4 regions of the Brevibacillus sp. NRS-1366 genome follow, and region 1 is predicted to be linked to each of the others. Evidence: riboswitches for the same ligand, from Rfam matches in the RefSeq annotation. Region 1 holds a riboswitch; each other region holds the start of a gene.
The links. A riboswitch is a leader RNA that binds a small molecule or an ion and turns the genes downstream of it on or off. The one in region 1 is predicted to bind S-adenosylmethionine.
Positions count from the first base shown of each region.

Region 1 (5,753 bases):
ATTCACCTGTTGACGCGTCAGCGGTGTAGTCATATTCTCGCGTTTTCGCTGCTCTACATCTCGCAATCGACCTGCAATCGCAAAGTTGACAGAAGAATAACCGTATGCACGCAAGATCGGGAATGCTTTTGTGTAATAGCTCTCATATCCGTCATCAAATGTAATCAATACTGCATTCGCGGTCGATAAGGTACCCGTCTGCACAAATTGCAAAAACTCTGCAAGCGATATGGGATGTAAATCATTCTCATGCAAAAACGCCATGTGCCGTGCAAATAGTTCCGGCGATATGACGTACCTCTGACCAGACTCATCTGTCACATGATGATACGTTAATACAACGACCTGATTGTTGTACCACTTTTTCGGGCTTACCGTTGCATTTTGTGTTGCTGTGACGTTTGGCTCAGCATTTGCTGCCTCGCTTATGAAGTTAGACGTATCAACTTGGGGAAAAGGTTGCACTTTTTGCGCATTCTTTTTTACCAAACCCGATTCACCCAATAATCCAAGGGCCATGACAAAAAACAAACAGGTAACAAACACGATCAGGAAGAGCCTTCTTTTCTGCAAAAAACCCCTCCTCACTTCCCTTTTAGGAGATTCGACACATCCCTACAAATTCCTTTGTCCACTCTTCCCCAATAACTGGATAGCCAGGCAACAAACCGGCCACACAAAAAAGAGCCCAGTAACAGTACCAGGCTCTTTCTTTGCAGTTATTATTTTCCCAGTTGCGCTGCCTCTTGCTTCAGTACTTCTGCTTTGTCTGTTTGCTCCCATGGAACATTCAGGTCGTTACGTCCGAAGTGGCCATAAGCCGCTGTTTGTTTGTAGATTGGACGACGCAGGTCAAGCTGTTTAATGATACCAGCTGGACGCAGATCAAAGTGTTTACGAACCAGTTTCACGAGATCTTCTTCGGAAACAGTTCCTGTACCAAACGTATCTACAGCAATGGAAACAGGCTGTGCTACACCAATTGCGTAAGCTACTTGAACTTCGCACTTGTCTGCCAGACCTGCAGCCACGATGTTTTTCGCTACATAACGAGCTGCGTAAGCACCGGAGCGGTCTACCTTGGTTGGATCTTTACCAGAGAACGCGCCGCCGCCATGACGAGCATAACCGCCGTAGGTATCTACGATGATTTTGCGACCAGTCAAGCCAGCATCCCCTTGTGGTCCGCCAATTACGAAACGACCAGTTGGGTTGATAAAGTATTTGGTGTCTGCATCCAGGAGTTCTGCAGGAACAACTGGTTTGATTACATGCTCAACCAGGTCCTTTTTGATTTGCTCCAAAGTCGTTTCTGGAGCATGTTGGGTAGAAATAACAATCGTATCGATGCGAACAGGTTTGTCTCCGTCGTACTCAACGGTTACTTGCGTTTTTCCATCAGGACGCAGGTAAGCCAGCGTGCCGTTTTTGCGCACTTCAGTCAGGCGGCGAGCCAATTGGTGAGACATGCTGATTGGAAGTGGCATCAGCTCAGGTGTTTCGTTGCAAGCAAAGCCAAACATCAGACCTTGGTCACCAGCACCGATCGCTTCGATTTCAGCGTCAGACATTTTACCTTCGCGGGATTCCAGAGCTTGGTCAACACCAAGAGCAATGTCAGCAGATTGTTCGCCGATTGCCGTGATTACACCGCAAGTATCCGCGTCAAAACCAAACTTGGCACGATCATAGCCGATTTCACGGATTGTTTCACGAACGAGCTTTTGGATATCAACGTACGTGTTTGTGGTGATCTCACCCGCTACGAGCACCAAACCAGTGGTTACGGATGTTTCGCAAGCGACACGAGCGTTTGGATCTTTAGACAGAATCGCATCCAAGATGGAGTCGGAAACTTGGTCACAAATTTTATCCGGATGTCCTTCGGTTACGGATTCAGATGTAAACAGACGACGACCTTTTTGCAAAGCCATGAGAAAATTACCTCCTTTGACCTCATACAAATAGTGTGGTAGCCGAGACAGGATTTTATCGACGTAAACGCAAGAAAAAAAACCTTTTCCGTCTTCGTGGAGGAAAAGGTTTGCGCGCTTTATGCTTCCTTCATCCTCTTATCGGCCAGAACAGATGTCCGTTCTGCTGGTTAGCACCGCTCTAGTCGGTTGCCGGGCTTCATCGGGCCAGTCCCTCCGCCTGCTCTGGATAAGAGTATCCATTACGGTTTATAGAATAATTGTTTTTCTCTGCGGTGTCAATAGACACATTTAGCGAAGCGCGTATTTCCCGCGTACTTGACGTGGGAAAAGCCGTTATAATTTATACGCTTTTGAAATCAAGACCACTACCTCTGCCCGCGTAGCAATCCCCTGCGGTTTGAAAGTCGCTCCATATCCATTCAACCAATTCCGCGCCGTCAGTGCTTCGATAGAGGAAGAAGCCCAGTGGCTGGCCGGCACATCGCGATAGGAGGACGTGCTTCGATTATACAACAGAACCTTTTGTGCACGGGCGATCATAGCCGCCATCTCCGCACGGGAAATCGCCTGATCAGGCTTCATCTGCATGTTTGGATAGCCCTTCAAGATGCCTTTCTGATAAGCGATTCCCAAATTGTTGTACGCCCAATGTTTGGTCGACATATCCCGAAAGACGGCCTTGCCTGTATAGGAGCTCCCTACAGACTCGCCGCTCGCCCTCATCGCCTGAATCAGCATAGTGGCAAACTGCGCCCGAGTCACAGCCTGATTCGGCTTGAAGGTCGCATCGTCAAACCCTTTGACAATCCCTCTGGCGCTCAGCCTAACGATCTCGGAGCGCGCCCAGTGGTCCGAAATATCGCGATATCCAGCCAGCAGTGGCTGCTGATTCACAGTCAAGCGATACAGATCATACTTGAAAGAGATTCCGCTGTTCAAACGGATATAATACTTACCCGGCTGCAAACGCAATCCCATGATTTCTCTGCCCTGATCCGATAGCTCAGCCACTTCATTCGTGGTAGCCATCGCATAATCGAGATTTCGTTCACTGTAGAGAGCCAGTCTCATCCCATTGGTGACCGGAATAAACGGGGCACGAATACTCACGTACGATTCTGTCTTGACCGTAAATTGGAACCAGTCAGAATCAGACGCCGTGGGGAAATTTCCTGTCATCAAGGTTCCGCCGCTTAATGGAGACGCCTGGTGGTAGGTGTCATTCGGTTCATTCGGATCTTTTTTTATTGGAGTAAAGCCTAAGTCCAGACGGTATTCCCCATTTACAGCATTGTGCTCATATTCACTCACACGGATAAGATATTTACCCGGAGATACTTCTTTTCTCATTTCGACAGCTGGATTGTCACGGTCGCCGCTATAATAGGCTGGGTCCCAAACTGTATTTTTCCCATCTTGCTTGCCAACGGTCAAGACAACATCCATCCGCTTGTTGTCAGGGGTGACTGCGACGTTCATTTGACCATATTCGCGAACGTAATAAGAGAACCAGTCCTGATCTCCCTCAAAATGAAAATTGCCTGTGGCGCTGATCTGATTCCCAACGAGCGGCCTGGCTGTGCTCACTGTATCATTCGGTTCATTTCGATCCGGGTTGATGCTGAATCTGCTGGTCAGCACGTACGTAAAGGAATTGACCCCGGCATTTCGCATGAGTCGAATATTCATCGTTCCAGCCTTGGCAGGGATTGTGACTGTATCCCCATTTCCGATGTACTGCGTGACGGGTGTCCGATTGTCTGAATAAAAAGTAGCTGCCATCGCTGAAGAAACCCCTGAAGTAACCGTAGCCGTAAAGCTTACTTTTCCATCATAAGGAACGTCCATCTTGAACCAGTCAACCGTGTCATTCGGTCCGAGATTCCCGCGGATTTGCGCCTCGATCGGAAAAGCCTTCGCTTTGGAAACAGAGTTGTTAGGCTCCAGGAAATCGGATGACATCGGAGAACGCACAGCCTTATTGACATCCAGCAAGCCATAACCGGTTGTTCGATCCCATCCCTCTTGGCCAATATCCTTTGCAGTCTGGTAGAGCTGCATTCGAACGTCCAGTGGACTTAGCTTTGGATAATGTGCAAGTATCAGTGCAGCAGCACCCGCGACTTGAGGAGCAGCCGCTGAGGTTCCGCTAAAAGAGCCGTATTTTCCGCCAAGCTTGGTCGTATATATATTGAACCCAGGAGCCATCATATTCAGCTCTGGACCGGTATTGGAGGCGGGAATCGGCTGGTTATTGCTTTTGACGGCTCCTACAGCTACAACGGTCGGATAAGCAGCCGGATAGGCCACTCGATTCCCTTCATTCCCACTGGCGGCGACCAGGATTGCTCCGCTTCTTTCCGCACGGTTCACTGCATCAGCCAGCGCCTTTGAGTAGGACATGCTGCTAAACGACATCAGGATGATTTTTGCGCCTCGATCCAGGGCTGTATTTATTCCTTTTGCAACCAGATCAATATCGGCAAAACCTCTTTTGTCCAATACCTTAATTGGTAAAATGCGAGCATTCCATAATACACCCGATACCCCTATGGCATTATTCCCTTTAGCACCGAGGACTCCGATGACTTCGGTTCCATGTCCATTGTCATCCTGGGCGCTTTTTCCTGGACTGACTAGATTAATGCCCGGCAGCAAATTCCCTTTTAGGTCGGGATGATTGTAATCAGCTCCCGAGTCCAGAACAGCAATCACAATCGACTCGTTGCTGTGTGCTGCTCCCCACGCTTTATCTGCGTTGATCTGACCCAAATGAATCTGATTGTCTAAATAAGGATCATTCGTTCCAGCAGCGAATACGGGATGAACATCGGTGACGGCCATCGTCATGACCAACACCATCACAACCGCTGCTTGTATCGTTTTCTTCATAAAAAAACAGTCCTTCCTTCTCTCTCCTGCTTTCGTGCGCAGTCAAAAGGAGTTCAGGTATAGAGAATCTTCAAAAAAGCTCGTTTTGTGCTTCTCGTCCTAGCATAGCGGATGAAAAGGGGGACGCGCAACCCTGAACATCCAGTTATTGGAACACTCTGATCGCAAGAAAACCCTTTTCACCATTGGCAAAAAGGGTTCCTCATTTACTGCAGCAGGCCTTTGTTGTCGTCTGCTTCCGGTGCTGTAAATGGCTCAGCTTTTTTTCTTTGCTGGGCCTTTGGAATAAAAGCAGTCAATTCCGCTACGTCTACCTCTTGCTGCTTCATGGAGGAAGACGGGATATCGAATGCCCATACCCGATGACTCTTCGCTTCTACCTTCATATTTTGAAGGGTATAGTGTACACGAGCAACGGTTTCTCCTGCCTTGTCATGCACAATAATCGGCACTTCTGTAAACTCCAGGCGTTTTTCCAGCCCGTTGCGGAAAACAACCACGACTTTTAGTCCGTTGTCTTCACTCGCCTTAATTTCAAGCACTTGCAGATCGACTTCACCTGCTTTTACGGGTGTTTCTTCCGCTGCTTTCTTCATATAATGCTCGGTCTCGTTTGTGGAGAGCCCGATATTTAATTCCTGATTTTCCTGCGTCTGACTACTTGGCGGCTTTTTGTAGGTCAGAGTCAGTGGAACCTCTTTTTCCGGGATTTGAGTAAACTCATCCCAGCGGAACATAAACTCAATCGGACGGCTAGACATATCTCCAACAGGTCCTGTAGCAACCAGATCAAACGTCTTCTTCGCTACCTCTACGCCCTCGGTAGTAACCAGGGTCAACGGAAGCTTTTGCAAAAGAATACTGCGATCTGTCGAATTGCGAACAAACGCGAGCACCAGGTATCCGTCATTTGTCACCTGCGTG
Region 1 covers NZ_JBITPN010000063.1:4,961-10,713, reverse strand. The annotation lists gene ACIFQN_RS34160 (polysaccharide deacetylase family protein) at 1-573, opposite strand, end outside; gene metK (methionine adenosyltransferase) at 723-1,934, opposite strand; SAM riboswitch class I at 2,070-2,170, opposite strand; gene ACIFQN_RS34150 (S8 family peptidase) at 2,271-4,799, opposite strand; gene ACIFQN_RS34145 (SLAP domain-containing protein) at 5,036-5,753, opposite strand, start outside.

Region 2 (5,753 bases), on a different contig from region 1:
TGATTATTATTATGCTGATTTATCGTCATCTGGATAAAGTTGGCCGTATCCTCTACCCGTTTGGTGAAATCCAGCCACGGCAGCCACTCTCGCAAATAAGCCCGGTTGGTATCTGTCAGCCAAAACATCTCGGCAGCATCCGCAGGTTCTAACTGTTTGAGAAACGATTCATCTGTCATGTAAATCTGTCGCATCCCAAGCCCTCCTCTGTTCTCTACGTGGTCTCCAGCTGGAAAATTCCAGATAAATAACGGTTTACGCTGATTATGGTGCAAAGGCAGATGGTTTGGCAAGAAGCTCCTAAGAAAGTGCGGGATATTGCGCCCGCATCTTTGGCTGCGTGTTTGGTCGGGCTGGAGTGGAGAGGAGGAAAAAGGAGAAAACGCTCCAGATTCTTGGGTCACTAGCTTGGGGGTCATCCCTACCCAGCTCCATCGGCCTTCTCTTGGGAGCTTTCCACGAAGCTTTTTGGGAATTACGCAAAATATAACATTTGCAACTTGATTCACCTTACTTGTATTTTTGATAATTCTTCTTTGGTAATATCCCTATGTTCATAGCCGATCTGTTCTACCTCACCGCCACCTTTTATGCGAAAACGAATGGTTTCTTCACCATAGGGGGGATTGTGCGGACCTTCAAATGTCGTTACTTGAACCGTTACAAAAAAAATAAAATGGGTTTCGTCCTTTTCGATACTGAGGACCTTCTCAAATCCCCTATACCACAACTTCCCACTGCCATAATATTGACTAATTGCTTTACTGATAGGTTCTACCATCCGTTCGATAAAAGCTTGTTGTAGCAGGTCTTTCGGAACCGGAATTCTATTGATCGTCTTTTTCTGGACGCTAGCGACCTCCCAAGATTCGTTCACTTTCTTTAATGAGTAGAGAACATTTAAACCGTTCTTTTTTACGAAATGGACATACGCTTTGTCTCCTTTTATATAAAGTCTGGGCTCGAATATCCATTGCTGCTCCCGTCTTAATAGTTCAAAAAAGATTTTTGTCAGCGGCGTAATCTTATTTTTATTGATATTTTCAAGAACAAAATCATCGAGCACTTTTATTCCATATCCATTCAGATTCACATCAAAATATTCCTGAGTCGGTATTCCCTTATTGAAGTTTGGCAGTTTAGCGTTTGTTGACACAGGTACAGATCCAAGAAGAAATGTTAAACAACACAAAAGCAATAACAACTTTTTCACAGTATCACCTCATTGGTTAAATTCCACAAATGGAGGTGATTTTATCCTTTAATCTTCCTGAAGCTCCCAACAGAAGGCAGGAGGAAGAGCTAAAGCTGGCCGAGGAAAAAGGAGAAAAAAGCGAAGCTCTTTGGGGAACCGCCGAAGCGGAGTGGAAAAAGCGAAACACGATTGTAAGCGTCCACCTCTGAAATACACCTTGAATCGGCTGCTTTGGACGCGGTTTCGCTTTTGGAATGGAGCTGGACAGGGATGACCCCTAGCAGGGGCCCCAAGAAGCTGGAGCGTTTTCTCCTTTTTCCTCTCCTCCACCACAGCCACATTAACCACCTAGCCAAAAGACGAGAAAAACGCCCACCTGTACGACAAGGTGGACGTTTGCCTAAACTTGATTTACTTTTTGCTGTTACCAATGTCTTCTGGTTTAAAAATGCCTGTCTCTGTGACGATAGCCGTGATGTATTTGGCAGGAGTCACATCAAAAGCAGGATTGTACACTTTGATATCGTCTGGCGCTACTTGCTTGCCCAAGCCATGCGTAATTTCTTCGGCTGGCCGCTCTTCAATCGGAATATCGTCACCTGTTGGTGTTTCCAGATCGACGGAAGACAACGGAGCTGCGACATAAAAAGGAATGCCGTGTGCCTTGGCCAATACCGCCACGCCGTACGTTCCGATCTTGTTTGCGACGTCACCATTAGCAGCTACGCGGTCTGTTCCTACGATAACAGCCTCTACTTTGCCCTGGGACATGACCATCGCTGCCATGTTGTCGCAGATCAGTGTCACATCAATGCCAGCCTGCTGCAGCTCATAGGCTGTGAGGCGCGCGCCTTGCAAAACAGGGCGAGTTTCGTCGGCGTATACCTTCAGATTCCAGCCGCGTTCCTTTGCCAAATAAAAGGGCGCAGTCGCGGTTCCGTAAGCAGCAGTTGCAAGTGCACCCGGATTGCAGTGAGTGAGAATACCCATACCATCATGCAGCAGGGTCAACAGATGCTCACCGATTGTCCGACATACCTCTGCGTCCTCTGTTTGAATCGCCAGTGCTTCGTCCAGTACGGCAGCCTTTAGCTCGGCTACGGACAGATTCGTTTCTTTTTCTACACGAGCCTTTATCCGATCCAAGGCCCAGAACAAATTGACAGCAGTTGGCCGGGATGTACCCAAGTAATCCGCATGCTTGTTCAATTCGCTCCAAAATTGTTCATGAGAGTCTGCCTCGCTGCCGCGAATGCCAAGATAGAGTCCATAGGCTGCTGCCATCCCGATCGCTGGGGCACCGCGTACTTGCAAATGGCGGATCGAAGCCCACACTTCTTCGGATGTCGTCAAGTTCAAATAAATCGTTTCTACTGGCAGTCGCGTTTGGTCAAGCAGGACTAAGCAATCGTTCTCCCACTTGACCGGCGCAAATTGTGTACTCGTTGTCATACCTTTGCTGCCTCCTGATAATAGCGTGCGGTCACCGTACGGACAATGTCCGTAATGTCTGTTGATTCGTCTACGTTGCCGCGGCCGAGAATCAGCGCTTCACCAATGACCAGCGCCAAGCGTTCTGCTTCTGCGCGGGTTTTGTCGTCCGCGATGGTATTCAGATCAGCCACACCTGCAAGCCCAATCACACGGCGCAGGATTTTGCATCCGGCAAAGCCGGCAGTATCCTGGATTAATCGCTTCACATAGCTCTGCCACAGACCTTCCACATGAGCGCTGCGCTCTTTTGCCTGCTTGTGCCAAAGCTGAACAAACTGGGAGACGAATTCGTTCCAAACATCTTCGACCGTTTCCAATAAGTATTCGCGATACGCTTCCCGTTCTCCTTGGTCTTTTTGCAAACCGTGCTGACCAGCATAGTTGAGCAGCAGATTCGCTATAACCGCACCGATATCAAAACCAATCGGACCGTAATAGGCAAACTCAGGGTCGATGACTTTCATGCTCGTTTCGGTAATGAAAATACTTCCTGTATGCAGGTCACCATGCAAAAGCGCTTCAGCGCGTGTGAGGAAGTCGTATTTCAGCTTGGCGATCTCCAGCTTGAGCGGCTTGTTGTTCCAGATCGCTTCCACCTCTGGGCGAATCAATGGATTGAAATCGTTGGTAGGTGCATTTTCATATGGATCCGTAAAGACCAGATCTTCAGTAATTTTGCACAATTCGGGATTTAGGAATGTTCCGACAAGCGCTTTCTTGTCGTACGGATGTGTCCCCAAATCAGATGTGTAGAACAAGGTCTGCGCCATAAAACGGCCAATCTGCTTGGCAAAGAGCGGATAGCGATTGCCATGGGTCAGGCCTTTGCGCATGATGATATGGTCACCCACGTTTTCCATAACGGTCAGAGCGAGCTCAACATCAAAGTGATATACCTTTGGCACCAAATCCGGCACGTATTTGTGCTGAATCCGCAATGCTTCGCTCTCGATGCGCGCACGGTCTACGGTAAGCGGCCATGATTCCCCAACCACACGTGCAAAGGGGAGCGCCTGCTTCACAATGACGCTTTTTCCTGTAGCTGCTTCACGAATGTCAAACACCAAATTGAGGTTTCCATCACCGATTTCGTGGCTTGTAAGCTCTGCTCCCTCGGTAAACAGACCTGGCAAACCCTTTACGTACTCCACTGCCTCCTGCTCGGTCAACGCGCGATAAGCCATGCTTGACTTCTCCCCTCACTGTCATTTTGATCTATCTCTAGAGGACTGGATATCTTCCCCAGTCATACGGTTTCACTATGCAAAAAGACCTCTTTTCCCGAAGAAAAGAGGTCGCTGTCGTCACGTACAAAATAAACGTGCTCTTGTCCCCCTTATCTTCCAGACTACTTTTGTTTCTGCAGGAATTAGCACCGTGCACGTCGCTTGTCATTTCAGTCGCTGCTCGCGCCTGAAAAGCGTCATGTCGGTTGCCGGGTATCATCGGGCCAGTCCCTCCACCTTCTCTGGATAAGGTATCCATCGTATGCAGTTATGATTTAGTTTGAATCATACAGCCACGTTTCCCTGCTGTCAACACCCTTTTTCGGTTGCCTGCATCCATTTTTGTTACCAACTGTACATTGACCCAGAGGCAGCGGGACGGTCCCAATTCCACCAGTCCACTTTGCCTAGAAAGGCTGCTGTAATGGACTTTTCTTGTTGCAGCTTGAGCAGCTCCTTCGTCGGTCCCGTCAGGACTGCACCGTAAATGCGGACTCCTTTTTCCTGCATGTACTGGTACCGCTTGTCAATGTGGGGCTTGCCCCTGGAAACAAGGCTAAATCCAATGTCATTGGTCAGCCGCTCCTGTTCAGTGAGATACTTCATTTCGTTCAGATAAGCCGCTGCACGTCGGTCCCCTTCGCCATTTACTTGAATGGGGGCATTTCCGTAGTTTAGCTCGCGCTCCGCAAATCCCCAGACGTCGCCTGCTCCAAGCAGACGATTTCCTTCATCAGCATCTCTTTTTGTTACTTCCTGCCCCGTATCGACAGCGAACCAGACCGTATCATGTGTGTCGTAGCTGACATAGCGAGAAATGAGTTGATAGTACTCTTCGTAGGTCAGAAAATGGTCAAAGGAAACCGCCAACTGTGACACCGTACCTTCCGGCAGCTTTTGCATGGTCGTCCAGGCAGGCGTCCGCAAATGCTCCGTCTCATCCAGAGTCATCTTTTCCCCTGTCGGGTAGCGGAAAAAGAGCTTTTGCTCCCTGACCCCGTTTGTCCATTGGGGACTGGCACTGCTTTTCCACAAGATGTTGGTGCTCTCAAAAATTCCGGCATTGCTGACCTCACTCCCTACCTGTTCGCGCAATTCCATGGTGATCTTTCCGTAAAATAAACCGACCTGCGAGCCGCTGCTACCTACAGTGACACCCGGCTGTGTGAAGTTGACCATGTCCTTGGCGACCCGGAACAAATCGTCATGCATGAGTGAACCGAACCAGCCGTTCACCACAAAAAGCAAAACACCGGCGATGAACGTAAGCCCCATCGTGAATGCAGAATTGGACAGACGCATCTTCCATTTTCCCCGGCGAATGATGGCTCGCTGCTTTTCTTCCGTGAGTGCCGCAAGCTCTTGTTTGCCAGAGTCCTGTCCTTGCTCTTCCCCCAAAAGAAGCCGCTCCAGCCTTTGGGCATAATCTTCATCTCTGATTACTTCTTCCCCCAGTCGCTTTTCTTCCCCGTCTGTCATCTCTCCACGAAGGTATCTGAGCAGCTTTTGCTCCCGAATGTCATCGTCCTTATTCGTCATCTACTCCATCCCTCCACATCTTTCGCATCTTTTGTCGCCCTCGAAACAAGGAGCGCTTCACGTCAGCCAAGTCTATTTCCAATATTTCCGCGATTTCTGCATAGGAAAATGGCATCGCAGCGAGCAGGATCACCTGTTTCTGCTTTTCCGGAAGCTGCAAAAGGAGCTCATTCGCCCATTCCCACATTTCCTTGTTCACGACTGTTTCGGCAGGGTCATCCACCAGATGATCTTCTCTTTCCGCCAGATGCTCTACCAACTGCAAAGGTCGCCTCATCTGTTTGCGATGCCAATCCACA
Region 2 covers NZ_JBITPN010000021.1:101,771-107,523, forward strand. The annotation lists gene ACIFQN_RS14725 (GNAT family N-acetyltransferase) at 1-194, opposite strand, end outside; gene ACIFQN_RS14730 (DUF3888 domain-containing protein) at 506-1,213, opposite strand; gene mtnA (S-methyl-5-thioribose-1-phosphate isomerase) at 1,607-2,647, opposite strand; gene mtnK (S-methyl-5-thioribose kinase) at 2,644-3,873, opposite strand; SAM riboswitch class I at 4,023-4,168, opposite strand; gene ACIFQN_RS14745 (anti-sigma factor) at 4,261-5,454, opposite strand; gene ACIFQN_RS14750 (sigma-70 family RNA polymerase sigma factor) at 5,444-5,753, opposite strand, start outside.
Region 2: linked by a shared signal. The riboswitch ahead of mtnK (S-methyl-5-thioribose kinase) and the one ahead of metK (methionine adenosyltransferase) in region 1 are both predicted to bind S-adenosylmethionine.

Region 3 (5,753 bases), on a different contig from region 1:
TTGCGCTTGCCCATGTTTTTGCTCCACTCGATCAATCGTTTTATCGCTTGACAGTAAATCTGCCGACAAACAATCAGTTGGCAGTCTCCTTCCTGCAAGAGGCTGGCTTTACGCAAATGGCGGAGCAAGTGTTTATGACAAAAGCAATCAGGCAGTAAGTCCGTTGTTCATTTTTTCGATCATATCCACATGACACGGAAAAATAATCGTAAATTGAGTTCCGACAAAAGGTTCACTCGTCACTCTCACTGAGCCCCCAATTGAATGGATGACGTGGTAGGAATAAGTAAGGCCAAGGCCGGTTCCGCTTGATTTGGTAGAGAAATAAATAGAGCCTAAGTAATTGATTTGGCTTTCGTCCATACCGATGCCATTGCCATTGTCATTGATCATGAGAATGGCGTTTCCTTTTTCCATCAGGATCGAAAGGATGACTCGTCCATTCGGTACATCTGTGCAAGCTTCTATAGCGTTTTTCACAATGTTTACCAGAACCTGCTTGATCTCGTCTGGATTGGCAAAAATCATAACGGGAGTGTCGTAGATTTGCACGTCCAGCTCAACATTATGCATATTGGCAAAAGGCAGCATGATTTCCTGAATGACATGGAGCTGCTCAGAAACATTGATTTGATCAGAGCGGTCCTTGAGTGGCTTGGAGATGGAGAGATATTCTGTCAAGATGGATTCGGTTCGCTGAATTTCGTCGAGACTAATCTTGATGTATTGTTCCGTCTTGGTGTGTTCCTCTGGACTTTCCTGGATCAATCGCAAAAAGCCTTTGACCGCAGTCAGCGGGTTTCTCACTTCATGGGCGAGTGAAGCAGCCACGTGGCTCATGGCTTGAAATTTTTCATTTTGCGCATGCTCGATGAATAGCTCTTTGTCTGCAATCGCTTTGCTAAATAACGACATTAACAGCCAAATTCCTACTGAATTTTGTATGGGAATAACAAACAGATGATAGGCAAGATGCTGTTTGACATAGGCAGGAAAAAAGATGAATGTTAAGCCTAGTGCCACAACGGAAAAGAGGATTCCAGCCAAGAAGGTATAGAGGGATTTCCGATAGGTGGTTTTGTAAGGTTTAGTAATGATCAGGCAGAGGGTGAATGTACATACGAGCATAAGTAAGGCGACCCGTGTTCCTTCGCCTCCGAGGTATAAGCGGTAGATGACGAATTCAACGAGTAGAAGCAGCGCTGTTTGTACACCACCGTAAACGAGTCCAAAAAACATAATGACATAACGAATATCAAAAATGACACCGTCTACCACACTGGAAGCAAAAGTCATGGCGAGGAGCAAACTGAACGAACTGGTTACGAGAATGAAAGATTGGCTGTAATTTTTCAATTTGTCGCGGTAGTAAATGTTATACAAGACAAACGGAGTGAGGGCAAAGAAGATTTGCAGAATCACTTCTTTTAATAGGCTCATTTGACATCCCCATACCAGACTGTTTAGGTTATGTACCATCATTTCACAATATTTCGACAAGACACAACAGAATTCCTTTTCAAGTAAGGTGGACCTCTTACGCAAAATGAGAGTAATGATTTTTTGAAAAATCCCAGTTGACAGATGGGTAATACAAGAATTATATTCTGTATATACGAATACAAACGTTTTGAAAATAATAACTACTCTTATCCAGAGAAGGCTGAGGGAATGGCCCTATGAAGCCCGGCAACCTAGCACGCGAGACGACGATCTCCCGCGCCAAGGTGCTAACTCCAACAGGTAGATGGTAAGTACCTGACAGATAAGAGGCGGGAATCTTGTTGATTAAAGCCTCTTTCATCTGCAGAAAGAGGCTTTTTGGGTTGTTGAAAACATGGCTGCTCGATGTCGGATACGGGAAAAAGTAAAAGGGGGTACATCTTATATGAAAAAGAAATTTGGTCTGGTTACGTCTGTTGTTTTAGCATTATCGGTCATAGTGACTGCGTGCGGTGGGGGCGGCGCTACAGGTGATGCGGGTGGAGCATCCGGCGACAAAGCGAAAAAAATCGCGCTGATCATGCGTCAAAATGTAGGTACGTTCTCAGCACAATACATTAACGGTGTAAAAACAGAAGTAGAGAAAAATGGCGGACAATTGACCGTATTTAATGCCGATACTGATCTGTCTAAAATGGCTTCCAATCTGGATGCAGCGGTTAACCAGCATTTTGACGGCATCCTGATCGACCACGGTACAGCAGAAGCGCTGCAGCAAGGTACGCAAAAAGCAGTAGATAAGAAAATCCCAGTCGTCTTGTTTGACACTGACATCAAAATTCCGGGCGTTCCCGTAGTCGAGCAGGATGACAACAAGCTGGCAGAGCTGAGCTTGGAGCAACTGGCAGCTGAGAACAATGGAAAAGGAAACATCGTGAAAATTTGGGTAGCTGGATTTGCCCCAATGGAAAAACGTCAGGTCACGTACGATGCCTTCTTGAAAAAGTATCCGGATATCAAAGAAATCGCTGCGTTCGGTTCAGCTACCAACAACACCGCTTTGGACACCCAAACACAGATGGAAGCGATTTTGAAAAAGTACCCGAACAAAGGCGATATCACAGCGGTATGGGCTGCGTGGGACGAATTTGCTAAAGGTGCGACACGCGCCATCCAACAAGCAGGGCGTACTGAAATTAAAGTATATGCGATTGATTTGAGCGATGAAGACCTGCAACTGATCCAGGAAGCAAACTCACCTTGGGCAGCGACCGCAGCAGTAGACCCGTCCAATATTGGACGCATTCATGCGCAAACTGTGTTCCAAAAAATCAAGGGTGAGCAAGTGCCTGACAATGTGAAGCTGAATCCTGTGCTGGTGAAGCAGTCTGATTTGCCAAAGGATAAAAAAGTAACGATGGGCGATCTGTCAGAGTATGTGAACGAGTGGGGCAAATAAGCTTCGGCAAAAGTCTGGTTTGGTTATTCCCGTTGATCAGTCAACGGGAATCTTCCATATTCGGGGGGTGTAAAGATTGTCTACCTTACAAATGAAAGGGATCGTGAAGCATTTTTCCGGGGTTCCTGCTCTTCAATCCGTTCAATTTGAAGTAAAGGCTGGCGAGGTTCACGCGCTGCTCGGAGCAAATGGCGCCGGGAAAAGCACGCTGATGAAAATCCTCACAGGCGCGTATCAAGCAGACGGAGGCTCTATTTCTATAGACGGCCGGGAGGTGGCGATCCAATCACCGCAGGATGCCAAAGCGCTGGGAATCCAATGTGTGTATCAAGAGGTCGATACAGCCCTGATCCCGTATTTAAGCGTCGCGGAGAATATTTTGCTGGATCAGCTCGTTTCGTCTAAGAGAAAGGGATTCGTAAACTGGCATAGCCTGTACGCCGAAGCGGAAAAGATTTTGCAAGGCTTTGGGTTTTCCATCCCTGTGAAAATGCTTGTGGAGCAATGTACGTTATCGGAAAAACAGTTGATCTTGATCGCGCGGGCAACTGTCCAAAAAGCGAAATACGTCATTTTCGACGAGCCGACAGCTCCGCTCAGCACCAAGGAAAGCGAGCGACTGTTTCAAATCATTGCGCAGCTAAAAAGTACAGGAGTAGGGATTATTTATATCTCTCACCGGCTGCCGGAGATCTTTGAAATCTGTGACCGGATCACCATCATGAGAGACGGGCAGAGAGTCATCACGACAGAGACGGCCGCTAGCAATATGGATGAGGTCATCTCGCATATGCTGGGCAAAAGCTTTGCAGAGGAGTTCCCGAAGGTCGAGGTCCCGATCGGGGAATCGATTCTGGAAGTTCAAGGCGTCGCTGGCGGCAAAGTTCGCGGTGCAGATTTAGAGGTGCGCGAAGGTGAGATTGTCGGTGTGGTTGGACTGGTGGGAGCCGGAAAAACCGAGCTGGCCCGGTTGCTGTTTGGAGCAGATCCGAAAGAGTCCGGCGAGATTCGGTTAAAAGGAAAGCCTGTGCGATTGAGCTCGCCAAAAGATGCAGTCGACGCAGGAATGGTGCTCGTACCGGAGGAGAGGCGAAAGGAAGGCGTTTTTGTAGAAGAATCCGTCAAAAACAACTTGTCGGTCGCCACTCTCGCTAACTGGTCGCCACTCGGTTTTATTCGTAAAGGCATCGAATCCAGACAGGCGAAGGATTTGGTGAAAAAGCTGGGTGTGAAAACGGCAGATATCGGTCAGTTGGTCGGGTTTCTCAGCGGTGGGAACCAGCAAAAGGTTGCAATCGGGAAATGGCTCAACACCGATTCGAGCATTTTTATGTTTGACGAGCCGACCAAAGGCGTCGATATTGGTGCCAAAAGTGATATTTATCGTCTGATCGGCAATCTGGCAGAGCAGAAAAAGGGCATTCTCTATTTTTCTTGCGAGTTTCAGGAAGTGATCGGAATCGCTGATCGCATTCTCGTCATGTTTGAAGGGAGAATCGTCAAAGAGCTGAGTCAGGGGCAAGCGACCCAAGAGCTGATCATGTATTATGCAAGTGGGGGTGAGTAACGTGGAAGGAAAAAAATTTAGCCTGTTTGATTTTGTTTATAAATACGGTACAGTTGCCGTTATCGTCATCGTCATGCTGGTGTTTAGTCTTACCAATCCGTATTTCTTTACGTACGACAACATTACCGATATTTTGAGGTCGATTTCGATTGTGACGTTTGTGGCAATCGGGGTTACGTTTTCGCTAATTGTAGGGGGATTTGATCTCTCTGTCGGATCGACTGTTTCCCTCACGACTGTAGTCTCTGCTTCGATGATGGTGTGGTATGAGCAGGGCCTTGTTGCGACCTTTGTCATCCCGATTGCACTGAGCCTGCTGGTTGGTCTAGTCAATGCTTTGCTCGTTGTAAAGATTCGCATTCCTGATCTATTGGCAACACTCGCCATGCTTTATATCGTCAACGGAATTCATATGACTTATTCCAAAGGGTATTCGATTTATGCCAACATGCCAATGGCTAACGGAACAACCGCACCAGGCAAATTCCAGTCGTGGTTTCTTTGGCTGGGCCAAGGGGAAATTCTCTCTGTGCCTGTTCCGGTGATTTTAACCTTTCTGCTTGTCGCGATCACCCATGTTTATCTGACCTATACGAGACAAGGGCGAATGCTGTACATGACGGGTGGTAATCTGGAGGCTGCCCGGTTGTCGGGTATTCCGGTCAATCGCTATCGGACGCTGGCCTATGTATTGTCGGCACTGTTCGCCGGGCTGGGCGGAATGCTCCTCGCAGCGCGCATCGGAACCGGACAAGTAAGCAGTGGCGGCTCGATGCTCATGGACGCCGTTGCTGCTGCATTTGTGGGCTTCTCCGTATTTGGTGCGGGTAAGCCAAACGTTTTTGGTACCTTTGTCGGAGCGATTTTGATCGGTGTTTTGCTCAACGGAATGACCATGCTCAATCTCCCGTATTACGCCTACGATATTATTAAAGGGACAGTCCTGGCACTCGCACTGGCCGTTACGTATTATCAGCTGCGCCGGAAGAGAAAAGCGTAGCAGGCGTTAACCAAAAGCAGGTAAAAGCAGACCGTCAAAGCATCGCTAGGCGATTGAGAAGACAGAACCACAGTGATCATAGCTGGGGTTCTTTGTCACAGGCTTGGGGGCTTGCTTTCTCGCTTACCTTCTCGTAATGGATAAAAAAGGTATAATCATATTCACAACGTCATGAATATGATCGAGAGTGGCGATGATAAGGAAAGAATAATTGGAGCTATCCAATGAGTAGGGGGAAAGTACATGTCCATCCAAAATGAGCAAGACATCATCTGCTTAAAACG
Region 3 covers NZ_JBITPN010000021.1:347,545-353,297, reverse strand. The annotation lists gene ACIFQN_RS15895 (GNAT family N-acetyltransferase) at 1-158, shown strand, start outside; gene ACIFQN_RS15890 (ATP-binding protein) at 148-1,440, opposite strand; SAM riboswitch class I at 1,647-1,772, shown strand; gene ACIFQN_RS15885 (sugar ABC transporter substrate-binding protein) at 1,889-2,902, shown strand; gene ACIFQN_RS15880 (sugar ABC transporter ATP-binding protein) at 2,979-4,469, shown strand; gene ACIFQN_RS15875 (ABC transporter permease) at 4,471-5,469, shown strand; gene map (type I methionyl aminopeptidase) at 5,713-5,753, shown strand, end outside.
Region 3: linked by a shared signal. The riboswitch ahead of ACIFQN_RS15885 (sugar ABC transporter substrate-binding protein) and the one ahead of metK (methionine adenosyltransferase) in region 1 are both predicted to bind S-adenosylmethionine.

Region 4 (5,753 bases), on a different contig from region 1:
GACGTATTAGGAGGCCCCGCTCTTTGTGTAGCGTGGCTCGCAAATAAGCTCCAAGAATTTGGAATCACGCTCTCAGCGGGCGAAGTGATTCTTTCGGGTGCCCTCTCGGCAGCTGTGGATGTCCAGCCAGGTGACTATGTCCAAGCCGTATTCGACCATATCGGTGAAGTGAGTGTTCGTTTTGGAGCTTAAAGGGGAAGCATCGGATTGAAGGAGGACAGTAAATGTCGAAAGCAAAAGTTGCCATTATCGGATCCGGCAATATAGGCACCGATCTCATGATGAAGGTACGCCGCTCGAATATTTTAGAATTGACGACTATGATTGGGATTGATCCTGAATCCGACGGCCTTCTACGTGCAAGAGAGCTGGGATATGAGACGATTGACACAGGAATTAATGGATTTGTGGAGAGGGCTGAACTGGCGGATATTTTGTTTGATGCTACATCTGCAAAGTCGCATATCCGTCATGCCAAGGTGTTAAAGAACTTGAACAAGAAAGTCATCGATATGACACCGGCAGCCGTAGGCCCTTTTGTTGTACCAGCGGTTAACCTACATTCTCATTTGGAAGCAGAAAATATTAATCTCATCACTTGCGGCGGTCAAGCGACAATTCCTTTGGTCCATGCTGTAAACCAGGTTTGTTCCGTTACTTATGCCGAAATCGTTGCTACGATATCCAGTCGGAGCGCAGGGCCTGGAACGCGCGCAAATATTGATGAATTTACCGAAACGACAGCCCGTGGAATCGAGTTGGTCGGAGGTGCAAAAAAAGGAAAAGCGATTATCATATTAAACCCGGCCGAACCTCCAATCTTGATGCGTGATACGGTATATTGTTTGGTAGAAAACATGAAAGAGACAGAGGTTGCTCGTTCCATACAGCAAATGGTCGAAAACGTTCAATCCTACGTTCCAGGATATCGACTTCGAAGGGAGCCGATTTTCGAAGGAAACAAGGTCACCATTTTCATAGAAGTGGAAGGTGCGGGCGACTACTTGCCTACCTATTCCGGGAATCTGGATATTATGACTTCTGCAGGTGTAAAGGTTGCCGAAGAATTTGCAAAAAAGAAGCTTGCGACACATTTGCAATAAGCAGGGGAGGTGACGATCATGGAAAGAGACTCGAAGATATATATAACTGAAGTGGCATTACGAGATGGAAGTCATGCCATTTCTCATCAATATACTGTCGATCAAGTAAAAAGAGTTACGAAAGCGCTGAACGAAGCGAATGTTCCTTATATTGAGGTTTCTCATGGTGATGGCCTCGCAGGTTCGTCTTTGCAATACGGGTTATCCAGAACAAATGAAATGGAATTAATTGAGACCGCAGTAGCCAACTGCACCCAAGCAAAGGTCGCTGTGCTCCTGCTACCGGGTATTGGCACGGTAAAAGAATTAAAGGAAGCGGCCGGCTTAGGGGCGAAAATGGCACGAATCGCGACTCATGTAACAGAGGCCGACGTATCGGCCCAACATCTTTCATCGGCCAAAGATCTGGGAATGGAGACCGTTGGATTCTTAATGATGTCCCACATGGTTCCAGTTGACAAACTAATCGAACAGGCGAAGCTGATGGAGAGCTATGGGGCGGATACGGTCTATATGGTTGACTCGGCAGGAGCATTACTGCCGCATCAAGTTGAAGAACGGATTCGCGCATTGCGGAATCATTTGGGTGTTAACATTGGTTTTCATGGTCATAATAATTTGTCTTTGGCTATGGCCAATACGTTGGTTGCGATAGAGCAGGGGGCTACCCGTATTGATGGAAGCGTTCGTTGCTTGGGCGCGGGTGCCGGAAATACGCAAACCGAGGTTCTGGTTGCAGTACTTGATCGACTAGGCATTTCGACAGGGATCGACCTCTATAAAATGATGGATTTGGCAGAAGATGTAGTCGCTCCTATTCTTCAGGCTCCTCAGGAAATCAATAGGGATAGCTTGGCATTAGGGTATGCCGGTGTCTATTCCAGTTTTCTGCTACATTCCAAGCGGGCCGCCCAACAATTTGGCGTGGACTCCCGCGACATCCTTATTCAACTCGGGAAACGAAAAGTAGTCGGTGGACAAGAAGATATGATCGTGGATGTTGCGGCAGAAATGGCGAATAAGCGATGACATCTGCAAGCGGCATGACGGCTTTTGCGAATGGGTCAGACCGGCAGCAATTGATGAAACGGATTACGTGGGTCGTTGCGCTCGGTGTTCTGCTCAACCCGCTGAATTCATCCATGATCGCCGTCGCGCTGCTGGAAATCGGGTCCGATTTCGGAATTGGCATAACAACTGTAACCTGGCTGATTTCGAGCTTCTACTTGGCGGCGACGGTAGGCCAGCCGCTGATGGGCAAGATTGCGGACCTATTCGGACCTCGCCGCGTGTTCTGTATCGGAATGACTCTGGTTATCGCCAGCAGCCTCCTCTCCATTTGGGCGCCGTCATTCGGTTGGCTGCTGGTCTTAAGGGTCTTGCAAGCATTTGGAACCACAAGTGCTTTTCCGGCAGGTCTGTCGATCATTCGCTCCATTTCCGGGACGGTAGACGGCGATGACGGCAAAAGCTCGGCTTCGGCGCTTGGGTTACTGTCCATCACGGCAAACGTAATGGCTGCATTCGGACCTACGCTGGGCGGCCTGCTCGTTACGAATGCGGGATGGCAGTCTATCTTCTGGATTAACATACCGATTGCGCTAGTCGTGCTCATTCTGGCTTTCAGATGGATTCCCGCGGACAGGAAGAATCCATCCTCAGCAGAACGTGGAAGCGTATTTCACTTGCTGGATTTGCCTGGAATTATCTTGTTCAGCGCCATGTTCACAAGCTTGATTTTTTTCCTTTTCTCGCTGGGCAAAGGAACGCAGTGGTGGTTGCTGATCGTCGTTCTGATCGCTGCGGCTTTCCTGATTCTGCGGGAGCTGCGCACAGACAAGCCGTTTCTGGACATAAGAATGCTAACCTCGAATATTCGGCTTGCTTCCGTATTTGTTCAGTATGCCGGCATGAACTTCGTCTTCTATTCGCTCTTCTTCGGTTTGCCCATGTGGCTAGGTCAAGTTAGAGGATATGAAGCGCAGACGGCCGGATTATTAATGCTTCCTTTCGCGGGGATCGGCGTATTGACGACGCCTCTCGCTGTCCGAATGATTCGCAGTTCAAGTTACCGACAGCCCATCATTATCGGCGGTATTGTGCTCGTGATCGGTACGCTCCTCCTGCTTGCGATTGGACCAAATACGCCTGTTGCGATCATTCTGCTCGTTGTAGCAGTCATTGGGATTCCCAATGGAATGTACAACATGGGGCTTTTCACGGCACTGTACAGCCATACGAAAGCGGAGGAAACGGGCGTCGCTTCTGGCTTGTTTCAGACGTTCCGTTCAATAGGCACCATTTTTTCCATCAGTTTGCTCGGGCTTATTTTCGACGGCACGGTGACGACTTCAGGTTTGCATTTTATTGCCGTCGTGACGGCAGGTATAAGCGCCGGGCTCCTGATCGTTGGTTGTTCCAGGAAACTTACTTAATAAATTCCGATCATTTGAAGGATGCAACCCATTTTTTGCCAAATGATATCCGCGCAACTTGACACGCAAACCCCTCTCAAGTAAGATAAAATTGCTAAAAAACATTATATTCCGTGTGCTTTACTTATGTAGAGAGGTGGAGGGACTGGCCCTATGAAACCCGGCAGCGGATCTGATCCATACAGTTATGCCTGGTGGATACAGATGCTGTGCCAATTCCAGCAGGATACATTCCTGGCAGATAAGGACGTGACGAAGCTGATCTACCCCTTTTTCTGTAAAGAAAGAGGGGTTTTTGCAGTACATTGATAAAAAAGCAGGACCCGACAGAAAGGAAATGAAGAAAGATGCGCATTCACCCCTCCGACATGATTGATCGGTTACCGACCCAGTTTTTCGCTACACTGGTGGCAAAAGTAAACAAAGTGATCGCGGCAGGTCATGATGTGATCAATCTGGGCCAAGGCAACCCTGATTTGCCCACACCACAGCATATTATCGAAGAATTACAAGCCCAAGCGGCGCAGCCTCTTCATCACAAATACCCGCCTTTTTCAGGACGACTGGAACTAAAGCAGGCAGTGGCACACTGGTACAAACAAGAATTCGATGTAGATCTCGATCCCGAAGAAGAAGTGGCTATTCTGTTTGGCAGCAAAACCGGTCTCGTGGAAATTTGCCAGGTGCTGATGAACAAAGGGGACGTAGCCTTGGTTCCAGATCCAGGCTATCCTGATTACTGGTCAGGCGTAGCGGTTGTAGACGGTCGGATGGTGATGATGCCACTCAAGTCGGAAAATCAGTTTCTCCCGGATTACAGCCAAATCTCCCAGGCGGATTTGGAGCGGGCCAAGCTGATGTTCTTGAACTACCCGAACAACCCGACTGCGGTCAATGCACCGTTTGAATTTTATGAAGAGACGGTTCGTTTTGCCCGTAAAAATGAGATCGTGGTTTGCCATGACTTCGCTTATGGCGCGATTAGCTACGACGGACAAAAACCTGTCAGCTTTATGCAAGTGCCAGGTGCAAAGGAAGTAGGCGTGGAATTTTACACCCTGTCTAAAACGTATAACATGGCCGGCTGGCGTGTAGGTGCAATGGTTGGCAATCGTGAGTTGGTTCGTCTGATTAATCTGATTCAAGACCACTATTTCGTCAGTCTGTTCGGGGCGGTCCAGATGGCTGCGGCTCGTGCGATGACAGGCTCTCAGCAGTGCGTCCGTGACCTGGTTGCTGTATACGAAGGTCGCCGCAATGCCTTGTACTCGAATTTACACCGCATTGGCTGGCAAGCACAGCCATCGCAAGGTTCGTTTTTCGCATGGCTTCCTATTCCAAGTGGTTTTTCTTCGGTCGAGTTTTCAGATTTGTTACTGGAAAAAGCGCATGTAGTTGTAGCGCCCGGTAATGGCTTTGGTCCGACAGGAGAAGGCTACGTCCGGGCAGCACTCTTATCCGATGAGCAGCGATTGGCAGAGGCCGTGAAGCGAATCGAGGAATTGGGCTTGTTCAACAAAGGAAAATAGGTGTTTCCAATGGATCAGACCACATATGCTGGTAAACAGCAGCTGTGGTCTTTTTGGTACAGATAGGAATTTATAGCCCTCCTAAGAGTGTCTGGAAAGGGGCTGTAGTGGGAGAAGCCTATTTCCATTCAGCGCTCCGGTCTCCACCCGCCGAACACAAGCTATCGCTTGCGTCCGGCGGGGCCTGGTCTCTGTCCTACAAGGAAGTGTAGACTGTCCGCTCCGTTTTTTGTTCATTTGACCAACGTTTTATGTTGAAAGTTTCTCAAAGAACCCCAATGGAAAGCCCAGAAGAAGGAAGTAGGGAAGACTCAAGGCTGGCCGAGGAAAAGGGAGAAAAAAGCGAAGCTCTTTGGGGCCCAGCCGAGGTGGAATGAAAAAAGGGAAACACGGTCTTAAGCGTCCACCTTTGAGAAGGGTCATGAATCGGCTACTTTGGACGCGGTTTCGCTTTTTTCATGGAACCGTGCAGGGATGACCCCTCAGCAAGGGACTGGGGAAGCTGGAGCATTTTCTCCCTTTTCCTCTCCTCCACAATAGCCTCACTGACCACGTAGCCAAAGGACGTGGACGCACTTCCCGCGTTTTTCTAATCATTCTCATTAAAAATCATTCTCATTATTGACAGATAATGATTTTCATTATACGATGGTGTTGTTAATGATAATTAGTCTCAACGTTGACTC
Region 4 covers NZ_JBITPN010000051.1:80,929-86,681, reverse strand. The annotation lists gene ACIFQN_RS29605 (2-keto-4-pentenoate hydratase) at 1-192, shown strand, start outside; gene ACIFQN_RS29600 (acetaldehyde dehydrogenase (acetylating)) at 225-1,103, shown strand; gene dmpG (4-hydroxy-2-oxovalerate aldolase) at 1,122-2,132, shown strand; gene ACIFQN_RS29590 (MFS transporter) at 2,129-3,538, shown strand; SAM riboswitch class I at 3,660-3,786, shown strand; gene ACIFQN_RS29585 (pyridoxal phosphate-dependent aminotransferase) at 3,886-5,067, shown strand.
Region 4: linked by a shared signal. The riboswitch ahead of ACIFQN_RS29585 (pyridoxal phosphate-dependent aminotransferase) and the one ahead of metK (methionine adenosyltransferase) in region 1 are both predicted to bind S-adenosylmethionine.